2 regions of the Microbacterium sp. K27 genome follow, and region 2 is predicted to be linked to the other one. Evidence: predicted binding sites of a transcription regulator. Region 2 holds the regulator's gene; the other holds the start of a gene.
The links. The regulator LexA, encoded in region 2, represses DNA repair genes until DNA is damaged. The targets are predictions, from matches to a motif close to TCGAACANNTGTTCGA.
Positions count from the first base shown of each region.

Region 1 (7,343 bases), on a different contig from region 2:
CGATGGCTCGCGGCACGGCGTAATCGCGCCCCTCGGATCCATGGAAAGCCGCGTCATTACGCGGAGATGTCGGCTGTTGGACGTAACGTGAGAGCATGGCCAGGAGTACCACGAAGACAGAGAGCGCGTCGACCAGCGCACCGTCGCGCCCCAAGCGGCAGACGGCTCCCAAGGCCCAGCCCGCTCGCAAGGCGCAGCCCGCTCCCAAGAAGTACATCGACGAGGCAGACAAGCCGCCGGTCGCCGTCCGGGCCTGGGTCGGGCTGGCGCACGGCGTCGGCGGACTCTTCCGCGCGTTCGGCCCCGAGACTCTCGAGAAAGACGATCGTCGCGACGGTTTTCCCTTCCTCCTCGTGCTCCTCGCCGTGCTCGGAGCGGTCAACGAGTGGTTCTTCATCGGCAACGAGGTCGCTGCGAACATCAGCGCGTATTCGGTCGGAGGGCTGATCGGGCGCGTCGCATTCGTGATGCCCGTTCTGCTGCTCCTGCTCGCCGGATGGCTCTTCCGCCACCCTTCGTCGGTTCACGACAACGGCCGCATCGGAATCGGTTTCGGGTTGTTCGTCCTGACGCTCGCCGGCTTCTGCCACGTCGCGGGGGACGGCCCTCAGCCCAAGGAGGGCATGCTCGCACTGAGCGAGTCCGGCGGACTCTTCGGATGGATGCTCGGCCAGCCGCTCAGCTACCTCACCGACATCCCCGCGTACATCGTGCTGTCGCTGCTGGCGGCGCTCAGCATCCTCATCCTCACCAAGACTCCGCCGAACCGCATCGGCGCCCGTCTCGGCGATCTCTACGCCTGGATGTTCGATGCCGAGCGTCCGGAGAAGTCGACCAAAGACTCCGCGGCGATCGACGACGCCGACAAGGTCGACGATCCCGACGTGCTGCCGTGGTGGCGGCGCAACAAGACCGGCCGCGAAGAGGACCCCGACGAAGGCACGCTCGGCTCCGACGACATCACCGCGCTGCTCACGACGTCCGACCCGACTCCCGCCTATGACCAGGCCGTCGTCGTCGAGAACCCGTACGACGCCGCCACCGAGGTGCTGTCCGACGTGAGGTCCGTCGCCGATTCGCTCGCGGAGCAGCAGACCACGGCGCTGCTCGACGACTCGTCCGACACCGGAGAGGCGCCGGAGCTTCCCGGCCTCGACGGCTTCGGCACCGAGGGGCCAGGCGACCGCGGGCCGCAGGCGCCCGTGACGCCGTACATCCTGCCCTCTCCCGGTCTTCTGGTCGAAGGGCCGCCTCCGGTGATGCGCTCCGAGGCCACCGACAAGGTGATCGAGCAGATCACCAGTGTGCTGTCGCAGTTCAAGGTGGATGCGAAGGTCACCGGCTTCTCGCGCGGCCCGACGGTCACCCAGTACGAGGTCGAGGTCGGCCACGGCGTCAAGGTCGAGAAGATTCTTCAGCTGAGCAACAACTTCGCCTACGCGGTCGCCTCGAACGACGTCCGCATCCTCTCGCCGATCCCGGGCAAGAGCGCGATCGGCATCGAGATTCCCAACGCCGACAAGGAGATGGTCGCACTCGGCGACGTGCTGCGTTCGCCCGCCGCGCAGAAGAGCACGCATCCGATGACGATCGGCGTGGGCAAGGACGTCGGCGGCAACATCGTCATCGCGAACCTCGCGAAGATGCCGCACCTCCTGGTGGCCGGTTCCACCGGCTCCGGTAAGTCGAGCTTCGTGAACTCCATGATCACCAGCCTGCTGATGCGGGCGCGGCCCGCCGATGTGCGCATGGTCCTCATCGACCCGAAGCGCGTGGAGCTCACCAGCTACGCCGGTGTCCCGCACCTGATCACGCCCATCATCACGAACCCCAAGAAGGCGGCCGAAGCGCTGCAGTGGGTCGTGAAGGAGATGGACATGAGGTACGACGACCTCGCGTCTTTCGGCTTCCGTCATATCGATGACTTCAACCGTGCCGTGCGCGCCGGGGAGGTCGAGCTCCCGGTGGGCAGCGAGCGCGTTCTGAAGCCGTACCCGTACCTCCTGGTCGTGGTCGACGAGCTCGCCGACCTCATGATGGTCGCCCCTCGCGACGTGGAGGACTCGATCGTGCGCATCACGCAGCTCGCGCGAGCCTCCGGCATCCACCTCGTCCTCGCGACCCAGCGGCCGAGCGTCGACGTCGTCACCGGACTCATCAAGGCGAACGTCCCGTCTCGACTGGCCTTCGCCGTCACCAGTGTCACCGACAGCCGCGTCATCCTCGACAGCCCCGGGGCGGACAAGCTCATCGGTCAGGGTGACGCGCTGTTCTCGCCGATGGGCTCGTCGAAGCCGTTCCGTCTGCAGGGCGCGTGGGTCGACGAGAAGGAGATCGACGCGGTCGTCAAGCACGTCACCCGCCAGGCTCGTCCGGACTATCGTCCCGACGTGCAGGAGGCGATGGAGCCGACCAAGAAGAAGGAAGTCGACGAGGACATCGGCGACGACCTGGAACTGCTGCTCGCGGCTGCCGAGCTCATCGTCTCGTCGCAGTTCGGATCGACCTCGATGCTCCAGCGCAAGCTGCGGGTCGGCTTCGCGAAGGCCGGTCGCCTCATGGACCTGCTGGAGTCACGTGAGATCGTCGGCCCGTCCGAGGGCTCCAAGGCGCGCGACGTGCTGGCCACGGCCGAGCAGCTCCCACAGGTGATGGCGAAGCTGCGCGGTGACGACGTTCCGACGTCGCCACCCGCTTCCGCCGCCCCTGTCGCTCCGCCGGTGCCACCCCTGCCCCAGACGCACGATCCGATCGCTGCCCAGTATGAGGGGCTTCCAGAGGTGGAGGCCGAGGGCGACGAAGACGCCTGGGGCCTGACGGGACGCGACTGATGGCCATCCCGCGGCAGCTGCCCAACGCCATCACCGTCGCGCGCATCCCGCTGGCGGTCGTCTTCTTCGTCCTGTTGCTGATGGGCGGAACCTACGGCCTCGCCGAGCCCGGCCTCCGGTGGACGGCCGCGGTCATCTTCATCGTGGGGATCTCCACGGACTGGGTCGACGGCTACCTCGCGCGCAAGTACGACATCGTCAGCGATTTCGGCAAGCTCTGGGATCCCATCGCCGACAAGATGCTCACGGGGGCCGGGTTCATCGGACTCGCCCTCCTCGGAGAGGTCGGCTGGTGGATCGTCGCCGTCATCCTCGTGCGCGAGTGGGGGATCACGATCCACCGGCTCATGGTCGCCAGCGAGCATGTCGTCGCTGCGGCTTGGATGGGCAAGATCAAGACGGCGTTCCAAGGTGTGGCGCTCGGCTGGGCGTTGCTTCCGCTGCACTATCTCGTCGGTCTCGATGCATGGACGTTGATCACCTTCATCCTCATGCTCATCGTCCTGGTGCTCACGGTCGCGAGCGGTATCGACTACATCGTGGCGCAGGTCCGCGGCTCGCGCCGGAAGTCGTGAGCGACGCGGCTGCTGCCGTCCTCGCGGCGCTGGGTCGACGGGGATGGACGCTCGGAGTCGCGGAGTCGCTGACCGGCGGCGCCCTGTGCGCCGACCTGGTCTCGGTTCCCGGCGCGTCCACGGTGTTGCTCGGCGGGGTGGTGGCGTACGCGACGCCGGTGAAGGCGTCGGTGTTGGGCGTCGACGCGAATCTTCTCGCCGTGCACGGGCCGGTGCATCCGCAGGTCGCGCTGCAGATGGCAGACGGAGTGAGGAGTGTCGTGAGCGTCGGTGGGTCGCCGGCCGATGTCGGGGTGTCGACGACGGGAATCGCCGGTCCGGATTCCCCCGACGGGCAACCGGTCGGCACGGTGCACATCGGCGTGGCGACGCCGGCGGCGATGAGGACGACGGCCTTCCGTTTCCTCGGAGATCGCGACTCGATCCGCGCGCAGACGGTCGCGGCAGCGCTCGAAGAACTGCGCGCGATGCTGGCGGAATAGCAGGACCGCCGGGGTGGTTATCTCTGATGTGCTCACACTTAAACCACAGAGTGCAGGGGTAGATTCTGTGCATGCCAGGGGTACTAGACTGGCTGTCTCATCGGGGGAGACCTCGAACGATCACATGGGGAGGAGGTTCCGATGATTCTTGTACGACAGGAAATCGGCGATGTGCTGAGGGACTTCCGCCTGCAGAAGGGGCGCACGCTCCGGCAGGTCGCAAGCAAGGCGTCGGTTGCGCTCGGCTACCTCAGCGAGGTCGAGCGTGGGCAGAAGGAGGCGTCGAGCGAGATCCTCGCTTCCGTCGCCGACGCGCTCGACGTTCCCATTTCGACGATCATGCGCGAGGTCGGAGACCGCATCTCGGTGCTCGAGGGCATCCAGGTCTTCCCGGACGTCGTTCCCGACGACCTCGTCGCGTCGATCGAACCTCAGCTTTCGCTGCACTGATCCCCGGTCGGGGAAGCCATGCGTCGTAGTGAGTTCCTTCGCGCCGTCGAGACCGAGTTTCAGGCGCGCGCGTCCTCTCTGGTGAACGACCTGACGCTCAGCGCTGTCGGCGGTCGAACCGCGCTCGAGGCGCTGGCCGAGGGAACCCCACCACGCGACATCTGGTTGGCCCTGTGCGTCGAGATGGATGTTCCGGAGAACAGGCGACACGGCGTCGGTCGGCAAGAGCCGCGCGGACGCTGAGTCGTTCGTCGATCTCCGATGCCTACGGGACACGACCTGAGATCCACGGCGTGTCGTCGAAGATCTGTTCGAAGCGGGCGTAGTCTTCTGCACAAGTGGTTCAGGGAATCTGTTCTGCACGGTATGTGAGCTCTCCGCATCGATGTCGGTGGCCTCTCCTACGGTGGAAAACAAGCCGAAGAGCCATTACGCCTTGTCGGAGAGTTTCTCCCAACCGGGAGAGCCGCGACAGCCTACAGGCGGCATCACGCGCGCAGAAGGAGCACATCATGCCATCACCCGCCGACCGCGAGAAGTCCCTCGAGACCGCCCTCGCCCAGATCGATCGCCAGTTCGGAAAGGGCTCGGTCATGCGGCTGGGCAGCGATGAGCGCGCCCCCGTGGCGGTCATCCCCACCGGCTCCATCGCCCTCGACGTCGCTCTCGGCGTCGGAGGCCTCCCGCGTGGTCGAATCGTCGAGATCTACGGACCGGAGTCCTCGGGTAAGACGACCCTCACCCTGCATGCGATCGCGAACGCTCAGCGCGCAGGCGGCATCGCCGCGTTCATCGACGCCGAACACGCGCTCGACCCCGACTACGCCGCGAAGCTCGGCGTCGACATCGACGCGCTCCTGGTGTCGCAGCCCGACACCGGTGAGCAGGCCCTCGAGATCGCCGACATGCTCGTGCGCTCGGGAGCCATCGACCTCATCGTCATCGACTCCGTGGCGGCGCTCGTGCCCCGCGCCGAGATCGAGGGCGAGATGGGCGACTCGCACGTCGGTCTGCAGGCGCGACTCATGTCGCAGGCGCTGCGTAAGCTCACCGGTGGCCTGAACCAGACCAACACGACGATGATCTTCATCAACCAGCTTCGCGAGAAGATCGGCGTCTTCTTCGGCTCGCCCGAGACGACCGCCGGTGGTAAGGCGCTGAAGTTCTACGCCTCGGTCCGCATGGACATCCGTCGTATCGAGACCCTCAAGGACGGAACCGACGCCGTCGGAAACCGCACCAGGGTCAAGGTGGTCAAGAACAAGATGGCGCCGCCGTTCAAGCAGGCCGAGTTCGACATCCTCTACGGCGTCGGCATCTCCCGTGAGGGCAGCCTGATCGACTTCGGCGTCGAGCACGCCATCGTGAAGAAGTCGGGCTCGTGGTACACCTACGACGGTGACCAGCTGGGCCAGGGCAAAGAGAACGCGCGCACCTTCCTGTTGAACAACCCCGATATCGCGCTGGCGATCGAGACGCAGATCAAGCAGAAGCTCGGTATCGGCGGCCCCGCTTCGGTACCGGCAGCTGCAGACGAGCTCGCTGAGCGTCGTCCGGCCTGATGAACGACACGCGTGGGGGCGATCCCGACCGGATCGCCCCCATCATCCCCCTCTTCGGCGGTGGGTCGAAGAAGCAAACGCACACGCCGCCGCCTCGCCTGGCGGAAGGCGACGACCAGTCGACGGACGATCCCCGCGCCAGCGACGCGGCGGTCTGGCGCACGACCTGGGATGCCCCTCCGGACAGTGGCTCGCACATCGACGCGTCCGACGCGGGTACTCCCAGCGATCGTCATCCCGCGCGGGGGATCAGGGGCAGTTCCGCCACAGCGTCGACGCGCCCGACGAAGTCCGCTCCTCACCTTCGCGCACTCGGCGGCGGAGAGAGCGACGATGCCGGCGCCGACGAGAAGGCATCGCCGGACGAGGTGCGTGTGGCCGCGGAGGAGTCTCTCGTCCGTAAGCTGCGGGCGCGATCGTTGTCCATCTCGGAGGCCCGACAGGTCCTGCGAGGCGTCGGCCTCGACGGTGCGGTCGTCGACGAGGTGATCGATGACTTCTCCCGTCGCGGCTATCTCGACGACGCCGCCCTCGCCGCCGTGCTGGTGACATCGGGCGTCGAGCGGAAGGGACAGGGACGGGTCGCGTTGTCTCGCGCACTCGCGCAGCGCGGCATTCCGCGCGATGTGGTCGACGGTGCTCTCGATGAGTTGCCGGACGACGATGACGATCGCGCGCTGGAGTTCGCTCGCGGCAAGGCGCGGTCGATGAGCCGGCTCGATCACGACACGGCTCTGCGGCGGCTGGTGGGCCAGCTCTCACGACGCGGCTACAACGGAGCCGTGGCGATGAAAGCCGCGAAGGCTGCGCTGCGGGAGAACTCCTTCGGAGGTTCCACGTCCGGGGTCCGATTCGTCGACTCGGACTGATGCCGGGACGCCGCGACAGCTCAGCAACGGCTCGTACAATGGGGAGATCATGACTATCCCGCGCAGCGAACCGACGATCATCGGCGCGTCGTCGGCAGCCGTCGACGACGACGGACGACAGCGATCGTATGAAGTGCGCACCTTCGGGTGCCAGATGAACGTGCACGACTCCGAGCGGCTCTCGGGCTCGTTGGAGAGCGCCGGCTATGTGAGAGCCGTCGACGGTGACGAGGCCGACGTGGTGATCATCAACACCTGCGCCGTCCGCGACAACGCGGCAGGCAAGCTGTACGGCACCCTCGGGCACCTCGCTTCCGTCAAGCGTCGCAAGGAAGGCATGCAGATCGCCGTCGGCGGCTGCCTGGCACAGATGGACAAGCAGGCCGTGCTCGACAAGGCACCCTGGGTCGACGTGGTGTTCGGCACGCATAACATGGGCTCATTGCCGGGTCTGCTCGAGCGCGCGCGACACAACGGCGATGCCGAGCTCGAGATCCTCGAGTCGCTCGAGGTCTTCCCTTCGACGCTGCCGACCAAGCGCGACTCGGCGCACAGCGGCTGGGTCTCGATCTCG
Region 1 is NZ_SSDK01000025.1:17,389-24,731, reverse strand. Features, by position in the region: gene DW307_RS01380 (GNAT family N-acetyltransferase) at 1-23, shown strand, start outside; gene DW307_RS01375 (DNA translocase FtsK) at 96-2,831, shown strand; gene pgsA (CDP-diacylglycerol--glycerol-3-phosphate 3-phosphatidyltransferase) at 2,831-3,406, shown strand; gene DW307_RS01365 (CinA family protein) at 3,403-3,888, shown strand; gene DW307_RS01360 (helix-turn-helix domain-containing protein) at 4,030-4,338, shown strand; gene DW307_RS01355 (DUF3046 domain-containing protein) at 4,357-4,581, shown strand; gene recA (recombinase RecA) at 4,851-5,900, shown strand; gene DW307_RS01345 (regulatory protein RecX) at 5,900-6,769, shown strand; gene miaB (tRNA (N6-isopentenyl adenosine(37)-C2)-methylthiotransferase MiaB) at 6,819-7,343, shown strand, end outside.
Region 1: recA (recombinase RecA) is a predicted target of LexA. The motif match lies at 4,638-4,653, and genes of this name have one in related genera.

Region 2 (7,343 bases):
CGAATGCGTGCACGGCGCCGTGCGGACCGTCGATCTCGATCGACATCGACGCCGGCATCCAGCGCGGATCGACGGGCTCCCCGCCGCGCACGGCGACGACCTCCCCCGACTCGATATCGACGCACCAGAGCCCCGCCGCCACCCGGGAACCGTTGCCGGAGAGCAGCACCCGGGTGCCGTGGACCGCATCGACGCTCACATGACCGTCGCCGGGGAACTCGATGATGCTCTCGCCCCCTCCGGTGTCGATCACGACGACGTCGTCGCGCCCGTTCGTGCGGACGGCGACGATGCGGCCGTCCTCCAACGGCTGATACCAGCGGTTGCCGAGCACCCAGAGCCCGTAGCCCGTGTCGGCATCGGACGGGGCCAGCGGCCGCGGGGATCCGGAAGGCGTCACCCCGTCGATGGCGATGCGGTGGAGTGTCCAGCGGTCATCGGCGACGTCGGCGAAGACCAGTTCCGTGTCGCTGAGCCACTCGGGCTGCAGCGCCGCTCGCGAGGGGATCGTCCGCGGGAGGCCTCCGTCGACCTCGGCGATCTGCACGCGCGCGCTCTCCCACGGCATCTTCCCCCGTTCCCAGGCGACCCACGCGGCGCGGGTCCCGTCAGGGGAGAATGCGGGGTGGGCGAAGAACCCCTCGCCCTGCACGATCACGCTGACCGCGGACTCGTCTTCTGCGGCGGAGCCGTCGAGCGGGATCTCGACGATCGCGCGGAGGTGCGGGGTGGTCGAGAGGTCTTCGCGCACGGCGAGCAGACGTCCGTCCTGCATGCGCAGACCTCCGTGCGCGGGACCGGCAGCGGTGAGCGTGACGAGATCCCCGTCGGGGGTCAGGCGGCGCACCCGCTGGTCTGAGGCGTCGACGAAGTAGAGCGTCCCCCGATCGTCCGCCGTCCAGGCGCCACCACCGTATTCGTGCACGCGGGAGCGGGCGTTCCAGGGCGCGGGGAGGACCTCGGCGCCCGTGGAACTCCGTACCGTCACCCGTCCCTTCTCGGACGGCACCGACTCACCCCACCAGATCTCCGTGCCGACGAAGCGGGCGCCGTCGATGCGAGGAGAGGACGCCGCGACTGATGCCGCGGAGAAAGGCGAAGGCCAGGAACCGTAGGGGGACGACGTCATGCTTCGAGCCTATGGGGCGCTGGCACGAGCGTCACGCGGGGCGCACACGAAGGCCCTCCAGGGAACCGGGAGGGCCTTCGTCGTGCTCTCGTCTCAGACCGCGCGGAGCACCGCCACGATCTTGCCGAGGATCACGGCTTCATCGCCCAGGATGGGCTCGAACGCCGAGTTGCGCGGGAGCAGCCACGTGTGGCCGTCGCGACGGCGCAGCACCTTGACGGTGGCCTCGCCGTCGAGCATCGCCGCGACGATCTCGCCGTTCTCGGCGCTGTTCTGCGAACGGACGACGACCCAGTCGCCGTCGCAGATGGCGGCGTCGATCATCGACTCGCCGGAGACCTTGAGCATGAACAGGTCGCCCTTGCCCACCAGCTGGCGGGGGAGCGGGAAGATCTCCTCGACCTGCTGGTCGGCGGTGATCGGCACACCCGCGGCGATTCGTCCGACGAGGGGGACGAGTGCCGCATCGCCGACCGGGGTCGCCACGTCGGCGGGGTTCTCGGTGCTGGCCCCCGGCAGGTCGATGAGCACTTCCATGGCGCGGGTCTTCCCGGGGTCGCGACGCAGATAGCCGCTGAGCTCCAACTGCCCGAGCTGGTGGGTGACGCTGGAGAGGGACTTGAGACCGACGGCGTCGCCGATCTCGCGCATGCTCGGCGGGTAGCCGTGGTGCGCGATCGAGTTCTGGATGACCTCTAGGATCGCCATCTGCTTCGGGCTGAGGCTCTTCCGGCGGCGCGTGCGCGGTGCCTCCGACTCGGGGGCAGAGTTCTCGCTCATGGTGCTCCTTCAGTGCGTGATCCGACGTCCCTCTTCGAATGTCGGAGGCCCGTGGTGGGGTGTCCTTATCGAAACCGTATCCGAGAAACGGGCCGATCTGGAAGATCTGTTCGAGCGTGTCGGCTCATTTCCGGATTCGGTTTCGAAGAATACTTGACAGATGTTCGAACTCGAAGATATCTTCGGTACGTAGCTTCGCATTCACGGCTCCCGGCCGAGACGAGAATGCGAACGCTACGCCAACTTCCCCGGCGGCCTCACCGCTCCGGGACAGGCTAAGGAGCACCACATGAGCAGCATCAGCTTCAGCACCGCAGCAGTCATTCCGGCGTCGACCCGTCCCACGACGCGACTCCGACTGACGACGCGTGGCCGCGCCGTGCTGCTGGCCTTCGCCTCGGTCCCGCTCGCGATCGGTATCGCCTTCGCGGCGCTCAGCGGTGGCAGCGCGATCGCTTCGGGAGCAGATTCGGCCGCCGTCAGCGTCGAGACCGTGACCGTCATGCCGGGAGACACCCTCTGGTCGATCGCCACCAGCGTCGCTCCCGATGCCGACCCGCGCGACGTCATCGGTGAGATCAGCCGGATGAACCTGCTGCGCGGTGGAGAACTCCAGATCGGCCAGACGCTCGCCATCCCGGCCCAGTACGTGAACTGATCCGGCGGCGGCAGCACAGCAGCAACTTTGCGTCATCGAGGCAAGGCGCCGCTTAACATGGGAAGGGTGACCCTCTCCCTCAACGATCTCCCGCTACGTGACGATCTTCGCGGATTGACGCCATACGGTGCTCCGCAAGCGCCGCTCCCGATCGCGCTCAACGTGAACGAGAACACGCATCCGATCCCCGACGCGGTGGCGAGCGACATCCTCGACGACATCGCCGTCGCGATCCGCGACGTCAACCGCTATCCGGACCGGGAGTTCACGACGCTCCGCGAGTCGTTCGCGGAGTACCTGGGGCACGGGCTCACGCCGGAGCAGATCTGGGCCGGCAACGGCTCGAACGAGGTTCTCCAGCACATCCTCCAGGCTTTCGGAGGTCCCGGGCGCACGGCGTTCGGTTTCGCGCCGACGTATTCGATGTACCCGCTCATCGCCCAGGGGACGGGAGCACGCTGGATCGCCGGCACGCGTCAGCCCGACTACACGATCACCCCGGACGAGGCTGCCGAGCAGGTGCGGGCCGCCGATCCCGATGTGGTCATCCTCTGTTCTCCCAACAACCCCACCGGCACGCCGCTCGGGCTGGACGTGATCGAAGCCGTGTACGACGCGGCCCGTGGCATCGTGATCGTGGATGAGGCGTACCAGGAGTTCGCGCCGCGCGATGCGATCTCCGCCCTGACCCTGCTCGACGGGCGCCCGCGTCTCGCCGTCTCGCGCACCATGAGCAAGGCCTTCGCCTTCGCCGGGGCCCGGGTCGGGTACCTCGCTGCCGACCCCGCCTTCATCGACGCGTTGCGCCTGGTGCGTCTGCCTTATCACCTGAGCGCTCTCACCCAGGCGGCGGCGATAGCGGCCCTGCGCAACGCCGACGTGATGCTCGCGATGGTGGAGGAGATCGTCGAGCAGCGCGATCGGATCACGGCGACCCTCGAAGCGCTCGGATACCAGCCGCACGAATCGTGGTCGAACTTCGTCCTGTTCGGCGGCGTCGCCGACCCGCGGGCCACCTGGCAGCAGCTGTACGACCGCGGCGTGCTCGTGCGCGATGTCGGCATCCCCGGACACCTCAGGGTCAGCGCGGGCACGGAGGCCGAGACCACCGCGTTCCTCGAGGCGCTGGCCTCGATAGGATCGGCTTCATGAGCACCCCCGCACTGACCCCGCGCACCGCGAACCGTGTGCGCAGCACGTCGGAGTCCACCGTCGAGCTCGAGCTGAACCTCGACGGCACCGGGGCGAGCCGTATCGACACGTCTGTGCCGTTCTTCGACCACATGCTCACCGCCTTCGCGAAGCATTCGCTGACCGACCTCACGGTGCGAGCTTCCGGCGACACGCACATCGACGCGCACCACACGGTGGAAGACGTCTCGATCGTGCTCGGCCAAGCCATTCTCGAAGCTCTCGGGGACAAGTCCGGGATCTCCCGTTACGGCGACGCGCTCGTTCCCCTCGACGAGGCACTGGCGCAGGCGGTCGTCGACATCTCCGGTCGTCCGTATCTCGTGCACACGGGAGAGCCTGAAGGCTTCGAACACCACCTCATCGGCGGGCACTTCACCGGTTCGCTGGTGCGTCACTCATTCGAGGCCATCAGTTTCAATGCCGGTCTGACCGTGCACGTGCGTGTGCTCGGCGGGCGTGATCCGCACCACATCGCCGAGGCGGAGTACAAGGCGTTCGCCCGCGCGTTCCGCGAGGCCAAGGCTCTGGATCCGCTCGTCGACGGGATCCCGTCCACGAAGGGTGCGCTGTGAGCGCAGCGCCCCGGGTCGCGGTGTTCGACTACGAGTCGGGCAACGTCCACTCGGCGGTGAAGGCGCTCGTCGCCGCCGGCGCGGATGCCGTGCTGACGCGCGACCGCGCCACCGCTCTCGAGGCGGATGGACTCGTCGTTCCCGGTGTCGGGGCGTTCCAGGCCGTCCGCGATGCCCTGCGCGCCCACGGAGGGGACGAGATCATCGATCGCCGTCTCGCCGGCGGCCGTCCGGTCCTCGGGATCTGCGTCGGGATGCAGGTCCTCTTCGAGCACGGCGTCGAGCGCGGTCACGACACCGAAGGGCTCGGCGAGTGGCCCGGCGCGGTCACCGAGCTCAATGCCCCGGTGCTGCCGCACATGGGCTGGAACACGGTCGAGCCCGGTGCCGACAGCGTGCTCTTCCGAGGCATCGAGCAGGAGCGCTTCTACTTCGTGCACTCCTACGCCGCGCAGTCCTGGGAACTCGACGTCATCCCGCCGTTCCCCGAGCCCGTTTTGACCTGGACGACGTACGGCGACCCGTTCCTCGCCGCCGTCGAGAACGGGCCGCTCTCGGCGACGCAGTTCCACCCGGAGAAGTCCGGGGAAGCCGGCATCCAGCTGCTGCGCAACTGGGTCGGAAGCCTCTGACGTCTTCGGCAGGCGTCACCCGTTTTGTTCCCCGCCGTCCGGCGGACTACCCTCGGTTCTCGTGCCCGCACCGGGCCGTAGAGCTTCCCGATCCAAGGACCCCATGAACGACTTCGCGCAGTCCCCCTCGCTCACGCTCCTTCCCGCGGTCGATGTCGCCGGGGGCAAGGCCGTCCGTCTGACCCAGGGTGAGGCCGGAACCGAGACCAGCTACGGCGACCCGTTGGATGCCGCAGGGGAGTGGGTGGCGCAGGGAGCGAAGTGGATCCACCTCGTCGACCTCGACGCCGCATTCGGCCGTGGCAGCAACGCGCCGATCCTGCGCAAGGTCATCAAGCAGTTCAAGGGTGTGAGCATCGAGCTCTCCGGAGGCATCCGCGACGATGCGACGTTGGAGGCGGCTCTGGAGAGCGGCGCCACCCGGATCAACCTGGGCACGGCCGCGCTGGAGAACCCGGAGTGGGCGGCCGATGTGATCGGCCGTTACGGCGAGGCGATCGCGGTCGGCCTCGACGTCCGGGGGACGACGCTCGCCGCCCGCGGATGGACCAAGGAGGGCGGTGACCTCTGGGAGGTGCTCGACCGCCTCGAAGACGCCGGCTGCAGCCGTTATGTCGTCACCGACGTCACGAAGGACGGCACTCTTCGCGGCCCCAACATCGAACTTCTCCGCGAGGTCACCTCACGTACCCCGAAACCGGTCGTCGCATCCGGCGGGATCTCGAGCCTCGACGACATCGCCGCGCTCCGCGAGCTCGTGCCGCTGGGCGTCGAAGGTGCGATCGTCGGCAAGGCACTCTACGCCGGCGCGTTCACGCTGGCTGAGGCTCTGGATGTCGCAGGAGACTGACGCGCACGCCTGTGGGCCGGAATCGCACAACCACGGCGATTCGGCGGGCGTCCCCTGGGAGGGGCGCAGCTTCGAGTCGAATCCGCACGCGTCGGACGACGGTTCCGCCGATCCCGCTCTGCTGGCCGCGCTGCTGCGGTTCCGTGCGGGTGAAGGCAGCCAGGTCGACGTGGTCGACGCCTTCCGTACCGCGCGCGTGCTGATTCCGCTTATCGCCGAGAAGGGTGAGGAGGGGGTCGCGCCGAGCGGTCTCACCGTCGACAAGACGCAGGAACTGTCCATCGTGACGGTCGCGGCGCCTGACGGCCGGCGCGTGCAGCCGGTCTTCTCGTCCGTGCAGGCGATGCAGGCATGGGATCCGACCGCGCGACCGATCCCCGTCGAGGCCGTTCGAGCCGCGTTGGCGGCGTCGGCGGAGGACACCGATCTCATCGTTCTCGACCCGACGTCAGAGACGGAGTTCGTGATCCGGCGTCCCGCGGTCTGGGCGATCGCTCAGGAGCAGCGCTGGGAGCCCAGCTTCCTGTCGACAGAGGTGTTCACGGCTCTCCAGGAGAGCGTGGCGCACGAACTGGCAGTGATCGACGTGGCGGTGGCTGCGGGCGATCCCGACGCGCGGCTCCGGGGCCCCGAGCTGATCGTGGTCCTCGAGCTCGTCGACGGTCTGGAGCGTGAGGTGCTCGATGCCGTGCTCTCGCGTCTCGCTCAGCGCTGGGCGTCCGATGATCGCATCGCTGTGCTCGCCGACTCGCTGACCGTGAAGCTCCGCCGCAGCGTCTGAGAGCGTTCGCTACGATCGGGGCATGTCCCGCGGTCTGATGCGAGTCCTCGTCGTGGTCGCGCTCCTGGGTGGTGCCGCGACCGGCACCACGGGTTGCTATACCGCGTGCCCGGCGATCGGCTACGTCAACGGGGTGGTCGTCGACGTGAGCGTATTCCCGGAGACAGCGGCCATCCAGTTCTGCGTGGACGCGGAGTGCTCACCGGCGCCGGGGGAGGACGAGACCGTCTCGACCAACCTGTTCGCGGCGTCCCGTGAGGACGACGGGACCTGGCGGCTCATGTTCGACATGTCGACACCCGAGGACGTCGACATCCGCCTGTTCGACGCGCAGGGCACCGTCATCCACGAATCCGAGGAACCGATCGCCTGGACCCACGCTGATGGCCCGTGCGGCGGCCCCTCCACTGCGGACCCCCTGATCCTGGAGCCCTGATCCTTCATCGCCGGAGATGACGCTCTCCACGTCGGACCGCGGGCGGGAACGGGAACGCGTCTCCGCAGGGAGGTGCGCGGTCCGATCGCTGCTGCCGGTGCTGATAGCGTCGGAGATCCGTGCAGGAAGTGAGGAGGTGGTATCCGTGAACGAAGTGACGTCGGTGCTCCTCCGGGGAGTCACGGTCGGGCGATAGGTCGTCCGGGAGCGCCGCATATCAGCAGCACTCCCGAAAGGCATGACCATGCACTTCACGTCTGAACAGAACCTCGACGGCGGCCTCACCGAGCGCGAATTCACCATCGGTGACA
Region 2 is NZ_SSDK01000046.1:33,641-40,983, reverse strand. Features, by position in the region: gene DW307_RS15905 (S9 family peptidase) at 1-1,129, opposite strand, end outside; gene lexA (transcriptional repressor LexA) at 1,223-1,909, opposite strand; gene DW307_RS15895 (LysM peptidoglycan-binding domain-containing protein) at 2,199-2,567, shown strand; gene DW307_RS15890 (histidinol-phosphate transaminase) at 2,625-3,719, shown strand; gene hisB (imidazoleglycerol-phosphate dehydratase HisB) at 3,716-4,333, shown strand; gene hisH (imidazole glycerol phosphate synthase subunit HisH) at 4,330-4,965, shown strand; gene priA (bifunctional 1-(5-phosphoribosyl)-5-((5-phosphoribosylamino)methylideneamino)imidazole-4-carboxamide isomerase/phosphoribosylanthranilate isomerase PriA) at 5,069-5,815, shown strand; gene DW307_RS15870 (SseB family protein) at 5,799-6,596, shown strand; gene DW307_RS18185 (hypothetical protein) at 6,619-7,032, shown strand; gene DW307_RS15860 (alpha/beta hydrolase) at 7,277-7,343, shown strand, end outside.